Regions from separate parts of the Pseudomonas sp. F1_0610 genome, predicted to be linked through region 2. Evidence: predicted binding sites of a transcription regulator. Region 2 holds the regulator's gene; each other region holds the start of a gene.
What was found. The regulator sigma-54, encoded in region 2, starts transcription at its own class of promoters, with help from an activator protein. The targets are predictions, from matches to a motif close to ANTGGCATNNANNTTGCTNT.

Region 1 (4,825 bases), on a different contig from region 2:
ATCTTTAGAGCGCTCATTAAGTACAATACCAATATGGGGTGCATTATTTGGCAGCATCCAGGTAACTATGTCACCTGCGATATAATCATCACCGTTCTGGGTAATTTTTTTGACGTTGCCATAGCGTTTAAAAAAAGTTTGTAAATTGGGCACGCGACGATGATCAATATTGCTATCTGGGCGTTTTAAGCCCCAGTTTTTCGGATACAGCGAAAAATTTTGCCGCATATCTTCATGCACTTTTTGTTGCAGATCGATGCCAAGTTTGCGGTAAGTACGGATTACCACATCAGTACAGACCCCTCTATTGGCAGCTACATCACCATTAGGGTAAGGAATTTTTTGGTAAGCAGAGTCATAAAATACAAAGCGACTTTCAATACTGCTAGCTGAATTAGCCACATCTGCTGCCGTAAAAGCAAAGCCACTATTGCTAACTACTAATACGCCAAAAGCTATTATTATTTTGCGCATAACCCCACCTGTAGATAAAAAGAAAGGCGTTTAAAACGCCTTTCTTTGTTGTTAGTACTACTTAGCAGCTGTAGTACAAGTCATATTCTAATGGATGGACAAATGTACGCACTTTAAGTTCTTCTGCTTTTTTCACCTCAATAAAGGCATCAAGGAACTCATTGGAGAATACCCCGCCACGTAATAAGAACTCACGATCAGCGTCTAAAGCTTCAAGCGCTTCTTTTAAGCTGCCACACACCTGTGGGATATTTTTGCTTTCTTCTGGCGGTAAATCGTACAGGTTTTTATCTGCAGCATCGCCTGGGTGAATACGGTTTTGAATACCATCAAGACCTGCCATTAATAACGCAGAAAAGGCTAAGTATGGATTGGCGGCTGGATCAGGGAAGCGTGCCTCAATTCGGCGGGCTTTTGGGCTGGTAACGTATGGAATACGAATTGAAGCCGAGCGGTTACGCGCTGAATACGCCAGCATAACAGGCGCTTCAAAGCCCGGTACTAAACGTTTGTAAGAGTTAGTTGAGGGGTTGGTTAACGCGTTTAGTGCTTTACCATGCTTGATAATACCGCCAATAAAGTACAAGGCATTATCAGAAAGGCCAGCATAGCCTTCACCTGAGAAGGTATTTTTGCCATTTTGCGCAATTGACAAGTGCACATGCATGCCAGAGCCGTTATCACCATAAATAGGCTTAGGCATAAAAGTTGCTGTGCGGCCATAGGCTTCTGCCACATTATGCACTACATATTTAAGGGCTTGTACTTCATCGGCTTTGGCTACGAGGGTGTTAAATTTAACGCCAATTTCATTTTGCCCTGCCGCCACTTCATGGTGATGAATTTCAACCTGCTGGCCTAGTTCTTCAAGCGCATTGCACATAGCTGCACGCAGCTCATAATCACGATCTTGCGGTGGTGTTGGCAGGTAGCCACCTTTAACCCCAATATAATGGCCATTACCAGCACCATCAACGCGTTTATCTGCATTCCATGCGGCTTGTTCAGCATACACTTTAAACATAGAGCCAGAGATATCTGACTTAAACTGTACCTGATCAAAAATAAAAAACTCAGGTTCAGGGCCAACAAATACCGCATCACCAATACCAGTGGACTTTAGATACTCTTCTGCACGGCGAGCAATGGCACGCGGATCGCGGTCATAACCTTGCATAGTAGAAGGTTCAATAACATCACACACTAGAATTAACGTAGGTTCTTCTGTGAAGGGATCCATTACTGCAGTACTGTCATCTGGCAGTAGGATCATGTCTGAGGCTTCAATGCCTTTCCATCCTACGATAGAAGAACCATCGAACATTTTACCCTGCTCAAAAAAATCCTCATCGGCATCACGAGCAGGCATAGTGATGTGGTGCTGTTGACCGCGCATATCAGTGAAGCGCAAATCAATCCACTTGGCATTATGTTCATTAATTAGTTCGATGGACTTTGACATCTTGTTCTCCAGGAGTCTCCAGGAATTAAGTAGGGCATTAAGCCGTGCCCGGTTAGACAGGTTCCGAGCGTAGCACTCGCTGAATCCTAAACTGGTTAACGCAAGTTCCATGCCAGTTTAAGAAAGCCAGTGCAGTTAGGTAAATCGGCGTACTATTGTGACTGTTGTAGCTTTTAGTTTCCAGTAAATTGCATCATTGTTGTGCTATAAAAATTTTCTATGCACTATTTTGGTGCTTTCACAGTAAAAAATTGATCTAGGTTGGATATTCTGACTCATCAAACTGCATTATTAACGCTATCCTGTTATAAAATAGCCTATTAACTCAGGAGAGCATTATGCGCAAATTATCGCTTTGTTTATTATTGGCCATAAGCCTGCCAGCGACCGCTCAGATTTATCGCTATAAAGATGCTCAAGGCAATACTGTGTTTACCGACAAACTCCCCCCAGATGCTAAAGTGGAACAAGTTGAAGTAGCCCCTATTAACAGCATCCCAGCCCCTGATAAGCCAGTAAACACAACCAATAATAATCCAGATGATAAAAACTTAGCGCCTGGTAATACTTTTTCTGTCTTTGAAATTGGCAGCTTGCCAACAGAAGATGCTATTCGCGCTAACAATGGTAGTTTTTCTTTTAATGTCACCACTGTACCTCCTTTACCGCCCACTATTAGTTTGCAGTTGCTCGTAGATGGTGAACCCTATGGTGCACCCGTTAATACAACCAGCTTGTCTGTTACTGAGTTAGATCGCGGTGAGCATCAACTGGCGGTGCAGGCGCTTGTCGGTGAACATGTTGTACAGACTTCAAATACTGTCACTGTGTTTATACAGCGAGTGCATGTAAACAAACCTAAGAGTTAATCCTATGCGACTATTTATTTGTTTCTTACTCACAGTTATTGCTGTGCCTACTTGGGCGCAGGTGTATACCTATATTGATGAATATGGTGACCGTGTTTTTACCGATTCGCCACCTAAGGGGCAACCTACCGAAAAGGTGCAACTCGCACCTCGTAAAGCAGCGCCGGTAGCTAACAGCACAAATACTGCACCGCCCAGCTTGCCTCTTAACGCCAATGCAGTACAAGCCCAAGTAGCCCCAGCTGCTGGCGTTGTGCAAGAAAACCCACGTTATCTCTTACGCATCCTTTCACCTGAACCTGACGGCACTGTACGCGCGAATGATCGTAATGTGCTGGTAACGGTTGCAACAGAGCCAGAACTGCAAAACAACCACCAATATCGCGTTTTTCTTGATGGAAAAATGGTTAGTACTGCTAGCCGTAGCCCTGTTTTTAACCTACCAGAGGTTGACAGAGGCACACACATGCTGGCGGTGGAGATCATTGACCAACATGGTTTAATTATTGAACGCACACCTGCACAGCCGTTTCACTTAAGACAAATTACACTGGCTGATAAACGTCGAGTAACGCCTTGCAAATACAAAGAATATGGCGTACGCCCAGAATGCCCATTAAAAGATAAACCAAAGCAAGATCCCGACAAGCCACCTTTACTGGGTCGTATTTTAGCGCCTCTGTTTAACTAAAATCTGTTTGGTTATAACTATGCAAGATGCCAGCTATAGGAACCTTGAACCCACTTATTACCAAGCAACGGCTAATGCTGCCCCAGTGTTGGATAAGCTTAGGCAAGATATAGCCGTAGACTGCTGTGTTATTGGTGCTGGCTTTAGTGGTTTATCTACAGCTCTTGAGCTAGCCAAAGCTGGGCAAACAGTAGCTATTGTCGAAGCAGCCCAAGTTGGCTTTGGAGCCTCTGGACGCAACGGTGGCGAAGTATTAATAGGCTATAGCTGTGGCATGCCTGCTTTAATTAAACAGGTGGGGCTCACGGCTGCAAAGCACCTCTGGCAGCTGTCTTTAGATGCAGTAGAACTGCTAGACCAACGCGTACGTGACTATCAAATCAACTGCCATTGGCAACGCGGCTATGTACAGCCAGCACGCACTCCAGCACAACTTATAGACCTATTTAATCAACAGCAATTACTAAAGCGCTATTTTGATTTTAATCAGTACGATTTATGGGATATAGAGCAAACCCGTGCACACATCCAGTCAGCCTATTATATTGGCGCACTCGTTGATCCTCGTTCAGGCTATCTACAGCCACTTAACTACTGTTTAGGCTTGGCAGACGCCGCATTGGCTGCCGGCGCTATGATTTATCAACACAGCCCTGTGCAGGATTTAACCCAGCAGCAAGATCACTGGCTTGTTAGCACCGACCATGCCTGTATTCAAGCTAAGCATGTGGTGATAGCTACTAACGCCTATACTGGCATTATTAAAAATCATTATTTTAAACAGCTATTTAAAAAACTAGTGATTGTCCGTAGCAATATTGCAGTAAGTGAGCCTTTAGGGGACTTAGCCACTCAGTTGCTCTCGGCAAACTTCTGTGTTTCTGACCGTAATCATCTGGTTGACTACTTTCACATTACTGCTGATCAGCGCTTGCTCTTTGGTGGCGAAAGTAACTACTGGAGTAGCCATCCTAAATGGGTTGAAAAAACACTGCGCCATAAAATTAGCCAAGTTTTTCCACAGTTGAGCTGCCTTCAGTTCGATTACAGCTGGAGTGGCTATATCGATTGCACAGTTAATCAAGTGCCCCATTTTGGTGCATTGGCAAAAAATCTATATTTTATGCAAGGTTATTCTGGCCATGGTGTTGCCCTTGCTGGGCTTGCCGGTCAAGCAGTAGCTGAGGCTATCTTAGGCGATAGGCGTAAGCTGGATCATTTTGGTGCATTAAAGCATCTATCAATCCCAGCACCAGCATGGATGAAACATATTGCCGGCCAGTTAGCACTGCACACATGGGCCATTCGCGATAAACTTAGCTAAGTTAT
Region 2 (4,825 bases):
GGACGCCGTCTTTTACTGCGTGTAAAAGATATTATGCATCAAGGCGATGAGTTGCCTTGTGTACAACCAGGTATGGAGTTAAAAGCTGCCTTGCTCGAAATGACTAAAAAAGGCTTAGGCATGACACTTATCGTGGACGAACAAAACCAACTTGCTGGAATTTTTACAGATGGCGACTTACGCCGTGCGCTAGACAAAGGAATTGATGTTCGCCAAGCCACAATAGATGAGCTAATGACCAAAGGTGGAAAATTTGTTCAACCTGATATGCTTGCCGCCCAGGCGCTAAAAATTATGGAAGATTTTAAAATTAGCCAGCTACCTGTATTGGATGCTAAGCAACAAACTATTGGTGCCATCACTATGCATGACCTTTTACGAGCAGGGGTAATCTAATGTCGCCAATACTTGCAGCCGAACTAAAACAACGGATACAGAACATACGCTTAGCGGTGTTTGATGTAGATGGCGTATTAACAGATGGTCGTCTGTATTTTCTAGCCGATGGCAGTGAATTTAAATCTTTTAACACTTTAGACGGCCAAGGCATTAAGATGCTACAACGCTCTGGAGTAGATACTGCTATTATTACAGGCAGACGCTCTGCAGTAGTTGAGTTACGGGCAAAAAATCTAGGCATTTCACATCTTTATCAAGGCCGTGAAGATAAGCTTACAGCCTTAGATGAATTGTTAAGCACACTTAAACTTTCTTACGAAAATGTTGCCTATCTAGGCGATGATTTACCCGATTTGGCCGTTATTCGTCGTGTAGCCTTTGGTGCTGCTGTAGCTAATGCAGAGCCTTTCATTAAAGCCCATGCTGACTATGTCACTCAAGCTAAAGGCGGTGAAGGTGCTGCACGCGAGTTTTGCCAAATTATTATGGCGGCTCAAGGATCATTGGAAAACGTACTTAATTCTTATTTGTAATAGCGATGGGACAGATGCTCAATTTTTCCACATTACCCAACTATATTCGCTACACTATTTTCTTTTTGCCGTTTGCCCTGTTATTAGCGGCACTGGGTTACATTGACTGGTCAAGTGATAGCAAAACTAATTCTGATCAAAATATGGCTACACAAACTATTGATTTTTTTGTAACAAACTCAGAAAGCATTCAGTTTAATGAAGAAGGTCATTTACGTTATGTACTACTAGCCAAAAAACTAGATCATATACTTGAAACTGATATTTCTTACGTCGATAGACCCAATATGTCCTTGTATCGCAAAACGAGTGATATACCTTGGCATATTATTAGTGACAAGGGCGAAGTAAGCCCAGCGGGTAAAGAGGTAGAGTTAATTGACAATGTACGAATTAGCCGTATGGACGAGCTACAACGGAACAGCGTACTAACAACTCAGCGCCTCACCTATATACCTGATGAAAATATCGCAAAAACTAAAGAATCCGTGCGCATGGAAACCAACCTAGATACAACCACTGCAATCGGAATGGAAGCATTTATTAATGACGGCAAAGTTAACTTGTTGTCAAATGTTCGAGGTGAGCATGAAGTTCGCTAATTATTATAAAACGCTGTTAGCACTAAGCCTAACATTGAGCAGCTTAACAGCTACAGCTCTGCCTAGTGACCGTGAACAACCTATTCGTATCCAGGCCGATACAGGTCAACTTGATGAAAAAGAACGCGTTGCTGTCTACAAGGGCAATGTAATCATGACTCAAGGCACCATGATTGTAAAAGGTAATACTGTCACTATTACACAAAACCCAGATGGCAGCATTCGCACCTTTACTTCTAATGGTGGCCCTGCCTACTTTGAGCAAAAACCTGATGTCGACAAAGAAGTGGTTAAGTCTTATGGGCAACAAATTCAATATCTAGTTAGCCAAGACCGAGTCGTTATTACTGGTAATGGGAAAATCATCCAACAAGGTAATACCTTTGAAGGTGAGAAAATTGTTTATGACACCAAACGCCAAATCATTAACGCAGGCAGCTTAGGTGGCAATACCGGCACTGGTAATAAACGCATTGATATGATTATTCAGCCTAAGAAAGAATCAGGTAACTAATACTTATGAGCGTACTTTCAGCCAAGCACCTTGCCAAAAGCTATAAAAAGCGCACTGTAGTTCATGATGTCAGCATACGTATTGAAAGTGGCCAGATTGTAGGTTTACTTGGGCCAAATGGCGCTGGGAAAACCACCTGCTTTTATATGATAGTAGGCTTAGTACGCTCAGATAATGGCACCGTCAGCATTGATGATCAAGACATCACGTTTTTGCCTATGCATGGCCGAGCCAAGTCTGGAGTTGGCTATCTTCCTCAAGAAGCTTCTATTTTTCGCAAAATGACGGTTAGCGAAAATATTTTAAGTATTCTAGAAATACGCCCTGAACTTTCAAAAGAGCAGCGTATGGCAGAAATGGAAAGCTTACTCAAAGAGTTTAACATTACCCATATCCGCGACAGCCTAGGTATGAGTCTATCCGGTGGTGAACGCCGTCGTGTTGAAATTGCACGCGCCTTAGCTACCAACCCTAAATTTATCTTGCTTGATGAACCTTTTGCCGGTGTCGATCCTATTTCTGTTAGTGATATTAAACAGATTATTTATCATCTAAAAAGTAAAAATATTGGCGTTTTAATTACTGATCACAATGTGCGCGAAACACTAGATATCTGTGAAAAAGCCTATATTGTTAACAGCGGTAAGATTATTGCAGAAGGTGATTCTGAAACTGTTTTAAACAACGAAACCGTTAAAGAAGTCTACTTAGGGCACGAATTCCGTCTCTAGTCATATTCTGTAGGCGGCTTTAGCTGCCTACTTTTCTTCTTGTGCTAAAGTTTAGCGCTCAACACTAGCCAAAGATCAAAAATTCAGGCATAAAATTTGCTACAGTGTTCACAGCTATTTTATTTGGAGTTTTGATTTATCTATGAAAGCCTCGCTTGTCCTCAAATTGGGCCAACAACTGAGCATGACGCCTCAGTTGCAGCAGGCTATTCGTTTGCTTCAACTTTCAAGCTTGGACTTACAAACTGAAATTCAGCAAGCATTAGAGTCAAACCCAATGCTAGAGCTAGAAGATGCCAGCAATAGTATTGAAATAAAAGATAACACCAATAAAGCAGAGCTTGACCGTCAAGATGAAAACCCATGGTCTGAGCAAATTCCTGAAAATCTACCGATAGACACTGCTTGGGAAGATATCTACCAAACCAGCGCCAGCAATTTACCTGTAGCTAGCGAAGACTGGGATTATGGTGCAACTACAGCCGCCATTCCTGATCTTTACGATCATCTACTTTGGCAGCTTAATTTAGCGCCCATGACCGATATCGACCGCCTTATTGCTACCACCTTAATAGACGCATTAGACGCGGACGGCTACTTACGCGAACCTTTAGAAGATATTTGCGCCAGCTTTGCGCCTGAGCTAGGTATTGAGCTAGATGAAGTGCAGGTTGTATTACATCGCATACAACACTTTGAGCCAACTGGCGTAGCAGCCCGCAATCTCAGTGAATGCCTATTACTACAATTAAACCAATTACCTGAAGACACTGCTTATCTAGCACAGGCTAAAAAACTCTGCACACAGTTTTTAGATCAACTAGGCGGAAAAGACTTTAGTTTAGTTTTACGCCGTCTAAAAATTAATATGGATGAGTTAAGTGCTATTACGCGATTAATTAAAACGCTTGATCCAAAACCTGGTGCCTCTATCGGTGGAGAAGAAGCAACCTATATCATTCCAGATATTATTGTGCGTAAAGAAAAGAGCCGCTGGCTGGTAGAACTTAACCCTGAAGTAATGCCTAAACTCAACATAAATAGTTATTACCAAAGCTTTATCCAAAGAGCAGATCAAAGCGATGACAACCTCTATATGCGCAATCAGCTGCAAGAGGCAAAATGGTTTATTAAGAGCTTACAAAGTCGAAGTGAAACACTACTCAAAGTAGCCACAACTATTTTAAACGTGCAAAAAGGCTTCTTTGAAGAAGGCCCAGAGGCGATGAAACCTCTTGTGTTAGCAGAAGTTGCCGAACAACTTGGCATGCACGAATCTACCATTTCACGCGCTACTACCCAAAAGTATATGCATACTCCTCGAGGGATTTTTGAACTAAAGTATTTCTTTTCTAGTCACGTTAATACAGCCGAAGGTGGTGAATTTTCATCAACTGCTATTCGTGCTCTAATTCGTAAGCTGGTTGAAAAAGAAGATCCCAAAAAACCCTTGAGTGATAGCAAAATTGTTGATTTACTAGAGGAACAAGGTATTCAAGTGGCTAGACGCACCATTGCTAAGTATAGAGAATCCTTAGGAATCTTATCGTCTAGTGAGCGTAAGCAACGTTTATAAGTGTAACTATGGGTAAACTAGCCTAGAAATACAGCAAATCGCTTGTATTTTGATTGGGTTGATTAAGGAGAGCAGTATGCAAGTCAACATTACCGGACACCAATTAGAAGTTACTGATGCCTTACGTGACTATGTTAGCGAGAAATTTGCTAAACTAGAGCGGCATTACGATAAGATCACCAGTGCTAATGTGATTCTCAGTGTAGAAAAGCTTAAGCAAAAAGTAGATGCAACCTTGCTTATTGCTGGTGGAGATATTGTAGGCAATGCTGAACATGAAGATATGTATGCTGCAATAGACTTATTAGTTGATAAACTCGATCGCCAGTTGATTAAACATAAAGAGAAATTGTTAGATCGACAAAAAGGCGTTCTCGACCGCTGATACTAAACAATGATTTCAATAGAACAAATCCTGACCCCCAGCCGTTGCCTAGTCAACGCGCTGGGTGGCAGTAAAAAACGCGTTT
Region 3 (4,825 bases), on a different contig from region 2:
CAAGATTGCACGCACTTTTATCGTGCGCGATCAGCGTATTGTTAGTAAATCAGGTGTGGCAAAGGATCCTGCATTTAGCATTGCTTTTAAAGACGCAACCTTTGGTTTTTTAACCTTAACTGCAAAAAATAAACAGCTTGCTTTTATGCAAGGCATACAAAATAAGGATATTAAAATTTCAGGGAATACCGCATTGGTAATGTGGTTTCAAGGGTTAATGAAGTACGTGATGCCACGTAAGAAAAAACCAACTGAAAAGAAGGCAGCCTAGCTACTGGCACGATATTGCAGCGCCTCAGCTAAATGTGGGCGCTGTATTTCGTTACTTTGTGCTAAATCTGCCAAAGTTCGCGCTACTTTTAATACTCTATGGGTGGAGCGTAACGAAAGATTTAAGCGTTCAGCGGCCATTTCTAGCCATTTTTGATCATCAGCTTGTAATGCACAAAACTTTTTAAGTAAAGGCAAGGTTAACTCTGTGTTACTGCATTGTTGACGTTCTTGCTGAATTTGCTGTGCATTTTGCACTTGCTGAGCGGCTTCTTTGCTTGATAGACCAGGCGTAGGGGGAGTATTTAAAGATAAAGCTTCTCGATTAACCTGCACATGAATATCAATGCGGTCTAATAAAGGGCCTGACAATTTATTGCGGTAGCGGCTAATCATTTCAGGAGAACAACGGCAACGTCCAGAAGGATCGCCTAAGTAGCCACAAGGACATGGGTTCATCGCTGCAACCAGCTGAAAGCGAGCTGGAAAACGCACCCGCTCGTTGGCGCGCGCAATAATAATTTCACCGGACTCTAAAGGCTCACGTAAAACTTCTAAGACTTTACGATCAAATTCAGGCAACTCATCCAAAAATAAGACACCTTGATGAGCAAGGGTAATTTCACCTGGTTGTGGACGACTACCACCACCTACTAAAGCTGGCGCTGAGGCACTATGGTGAGGCTGTCGGAAAGGTCGTTGTGGCCAGTGATCTAAAGGCTGTAAGCTGACAACAGAGTGAATAGCAGCGACTTCTAATGCATGCTTTTCATTTAGTTCTGGGAGTAACCCTGGAAGGCGGCTTGCCAATAAGGTTTTGCCAGTTCCTGGAGGGCCGCACATAAGAAGATTATGGCGCCCAGCAGCGGCAACAATTAAGGCGCGTTTAGCTGCCTGCTGCCCTTGGACTTCAGATAAATCAGGATAATTAATTTTTTGATTAAACAAACCTGTGGCTTGATAAACTTGTAAAGTATTTTGCCCACTAAAGTGAGCAATAAGCTCCTGCAGATGGCCTATTGCATACACAGTCAAACCAGAGGCTAGGCTAGCTTCTTCAGCGTTAGCAGTGGGAACAATAAGTGCACGTTGGGCATCTCTAGCCGCTAGCGCAGCTGGCAGCACTCCTTTTACTGGGCGAATTTCTCCAGATAAACTGAGCTCACCTAAACATTCAAGGTTATCTAACAATTGTGTAGCCACTTGCCCACTGGCGGCTAGCAAGCCTAGTGCAATAGCTAAATCAAAGCGACCCCCTTCTTTAGGGAGATCGGCAGGGGCTAAGTTTAGTGTAATGCGTTGTCTAGGAAACTCTAAACCGCAGGTCATTAAAGCGCTGCGTACCCGATCTTTGCTTTCACGGACTGCTGTTTCAGGTAAACCGACTAAAGTAAACGAGGGAAGGCCGTTGCTCAGATGGACTTCAACATTAACTAATGGGGCTTCTACGCCAATTTGAGCACGGCTAAATACGCAAGCAAGCGACATAGCAACACTCCTTATACAAACAATAGTTAGTTAAAGATTAGTTGCTTTATTAGGCTTTGCTGCATAAAGTGCGCTGATTTTTACAGGAGTACTTATGAGCGTTGCAGAGCTGCTCAAGAAAAAGCGTGAAGCACAAGCAAGACTCAATGCACAGCAAGGTGCTGAGTTTTTAGCGCAATTTAAGCAGCAAACCAATGTGGTGGTGCTAGAAACTGGTGTAGCCTATCAAGTGCTAGTGCAAGGTAATGGAGACTATCCTAAAGTAACTGATAGTATTCGTTGTCATTATCAAGGCAGCACTATAACTGGTGATATTTTTGATAGCTCAATTACGCGTGGAGAGCCCGCCGTTTTTCGCCTAAATAAACTTATTCAAGCTTATCAACAAGTGCTACCTTTAGTGCAAGTTGGTAGCAAAATTAAGTTAGTGACACCTGCAGAATATGCCTATGGAGCTGAAGCTATTAATAAGTGGATTGGCCCAAACAGCACTTTAGTTTTTGAAGTACAGCTACTGGCGATTGAGCCATAAGGGGCCAGCTGCGAAAGAGATGCACTATCCACTCAGGGGTGTGAGTGGATAGATATAGTGCTGTGTTATTTAGTACTTTGTAGCTGCTGCTCTAACTCGAGCACTTTAGCTTCTAGTGCTTCTAAACGCGAACGTGTGCGTGCTAATACAGCCACTTGAGCATCAAACTCTTCACGGCTAACCAAGTCTAGCTTATTGAATGCACCTTGCAGTAGGCTTTTCATTTGAGCTTCTAACTCTGCCTTTGGTAATGCTGAGTTGCTCAATAAGCGGACCGCTTGTGTGCCAATAGCGTCAAAAATGGCTTTAGGTTGCAGCATAGTCAATCCTTTTTAATGGTTAATTTGAGGCTCATGTGCAGCCGCAGTAAGCCATGCTTGGGTGGCAGGGCGATGCAGTATGCGCTCATACCAAGCATAACAGTTTTCTGACAAAGGCAGATTATAACTCTGAATGCGCAAGGCAACAGGGGCAAAAAAAGCATCGACAATGCTAAAAGACTTTCCCGCCAGCCATGGGCCGCCAAAACGCTCTAAGCCTTCAGACCATAACTCCTCTAACCGCTGCAAGTCTTGCTGCAAACTGCTATTGGTTAAGTCTGCTTGAGTGCGCAGGTTGCAATTCATTGGGCACTGAGCGCGTAGTGCGAGAAAACTTGAATGCATTTCTGCACAGGCACTACGGGCCCAAGCACGCGCTACTCGATCTGCTGGCCAAGCATTAGGAAAGTCCTCAGCAATATATTCACAGATAGCTAATGAATCCCAAATAACAGTGCTGTGGTCAATTAAGCAAGGCACTAAGCCGGTGGGAGAGAATTGGCGAAACTGGCTATAACTAGTAGCGCCATCATTGAAAAAAGCTTGATTTTCCTTAAAGGGAACATCTAGTGCTTTTAGTAGTAGCCATGGGCGTAATGACCATGAGGAATAGTTTTTGTTTGCAATCCACAGAGAATACATAGCAGGAGTACCTATAGGTACATCAGTTAAAAATGCAGCTTGCAGTTTAGCATAAAGTGATAGGGTCAAAATGGTGCATTGCACGTATTTAGTGCAAGTAATCTTTTGTAGTTCTTTTTAATAGCAGTTTTTAAAATATGTAACTTATTGAAAATTAATGATTTTTAAAAGTTGGCAAGCTTTGTGCTTTATCTTAATTAGCTTGTTATGTTTGTTTTTCGTCGTATTAATCAACGAAATTTGCATAAGAGGCGTTACAAATCTTAGCGCTACCCTTAGACTTAGCCTCGGGTTCGCAATCCTGGGGCGAGGCCACCGTAAACGGGAGATGTTTCATGAAGCTAGTAACAGCCATTATTAAACCTTTTAAATTAGACGATGTACGTGAAGCGCTATCAGAAATTGGCGTGCAAGGTATCACCGTTACTGAAGTAAAAGGCTTTGGTCGTCAAAAAGGGCACACTGAATTATATCGTGGTGCCGAATATGTTGTTGATTTCCTACCAAAAGTCAAAATTGAAGTTGCTATTGCAGCTTCGCAATTAGATCACGTGATTGAGGCTATTAGCAAAGCGGCTAATACCGGAAAAATCGGTGACGGCAAAATCTTTGTGGTTAGCCTTGAACAGGCAATTCGTATCCGCACAGGTGAAACCGGCACCGATGCCATTTAATAACAGCTAAGGCATACCGCCTTACTGCGCATTAGAAAACCCGAATTTTTTACTCGCCCCAGGAGTAACTTTTATGACTTTGCTAAAATTAGCAGGGCCTGCTGCCCTATTGTCTATGTTTCCTTCTTTTGCATTTGCGCAAACCGAGTTAAATAGCGGTGATACTGCATGGATGTTAACTGCAACCGCCTTAGTTCTTTTTATGACTATTCCAGGCTTAGCATTGTTTTATTCAGGAATGGTGCGCGCTAAAAATGTGCTTTCTGTGATGATGCAGTGTTTTTGTATTACTGCTGTAATCAGTCTGCTCTGGATTATTTATGGTTATAGCCTAGCCTTTGATACAACAGGTATGCAGGAAGGTGTAGTCAATCTGCATAGCTTTATTGGCTCTTTTGAAAATGTGTTTTTAAAGCAATTAACCTTAGATAGCTTGACGGGTACTTTTCCTGAGTCAGTGTTTATTGTGTTTCAAATGACCTTTGCGATTTTAACCCCAGCATTAATTGTTGGAGCCTTTGCAGAGCGCATGAAGTTCTCAGCTATGCTGCTGTTTATGGGCTTTTGGTTTACCTTAGTGTATTTGCCTATTGCTCATATGGTGTGGGGTGGCGATGGCGCATTAATGGATGCATGGGGAGTGATAGATTTTGCAGGTGGTACAGTAGTACATATTAATGCTGGTATTGCAGGCTTAGTGGCTTGCCTAGTGGTAGGTAAGCGCCTGGGTTATCCGGTAGCTCGCATGGCACCACATAATTTGGGGTATACCTTGGTGGGAGCTGCAATGCTATGGATTGGCTGGTTTGGCTTTAATGCCGGCTCAGCCGCAGCTGCCGATGGCGCTGCAGGTATGGCTATGCTAGTAACACAAATTGCAACCGCTAGCGCGGTGTTAG

Region 1: the regulator sigma-54 is predicted to act here: its motif matches at 2,034-2,053, upstream of glnA (type I glutamate--ammonia ligase).
Region 3: the regulator sigma-54 is predicted to act here: its motif matches at 3,423-3,442, upstream of glnK (P-II family nitrogen regulator).

Annotation. Positions count from the first base shown of each region.
Region 1 covers NZ_JAZDRH010000004.1:143,858-148,682, forward strand. The annotation lists gene VQ643_RS04010 (DUF1287 domain-containing protein) at 1-474, opposite strand, end outside; gene glnA (type I glutamate--ammonia ligase) at 536-1,936, opposite strand; gene VQ643_RS04020 (DUF4124 domain-containing protein) at 2,275-2,805, shown strand; gene VQ643_RS04025 (DUF4124 domain-containing protein) at 2,810-3,496, shown strand; gene VQ643_RS04030 (NAD(P)/FAD-dependent oxidoreductase) at 3,516-4,820, shown strand.
Region 2 covers NZ_JAZDRH010000013.1:26,435-31,259, reverse strand. The annotation lists gene VQ643_RS08855 (KpsF/GutQ family sugar-phosphate isomerase) at 1-396, shown strand, start outside; gene VQ643_RS08850 (KdsC family phosphatase) at 396-932, shown strand; gene lptC (LPS export ABC transporter periplasmic protein LptC) at 947-1,534, shown strand; gene lptA (lipopolysaccharide transport periplasmic protein LptA) at 1,521-2,048, shown strand; gene lptB (LPS export ABC transporter ATP-binding protein) at 2,054-2,779, shown strand; gene VQ643_RS08830 (RNA polymerase factor sigma-54) at 2,922-4,355, shown strand; gene hpf (ribosome hibernation-promoting factor, HPF/YfiA family) at 4,432-4,740, shown strand; gene ptsN (PTS IIA-like nitrogen regulatory protein PtsN) at 4,750-4,825, shown strand, end outside.
Region 3 covers NZ_JAZDRH010000023.1:18,753-23,577, reverse strand. The annotation lists gene VQ643_RS12280 (SCP2 sterol-binding domain-containing protein) at 1-271, shown strand, start outside; gene VQ643_RS12275 (YifB family Mg chelatase-like AAA ATPase) at 268-1,758, opposite strand; gene VQ643_RS12270 (FKBP-type peptidyl-prolyl cis-trans isomerase) at 1,853-2,290, shown strand; gene VQ643_RS12265 (accessory factor UbiK family protein) at 2,356-2,610, opposite strand; gene VQ643_RS12260 (glutathione S-transferase family protein) at 2,623-3,252, opposite strand; gene glnK (P-II family nitrogen regulator) at 3,588-3,926, shown strand; gene VQ643_RS12250 (ammonium transporter) at 4,000-4,825, shown strand, end outside.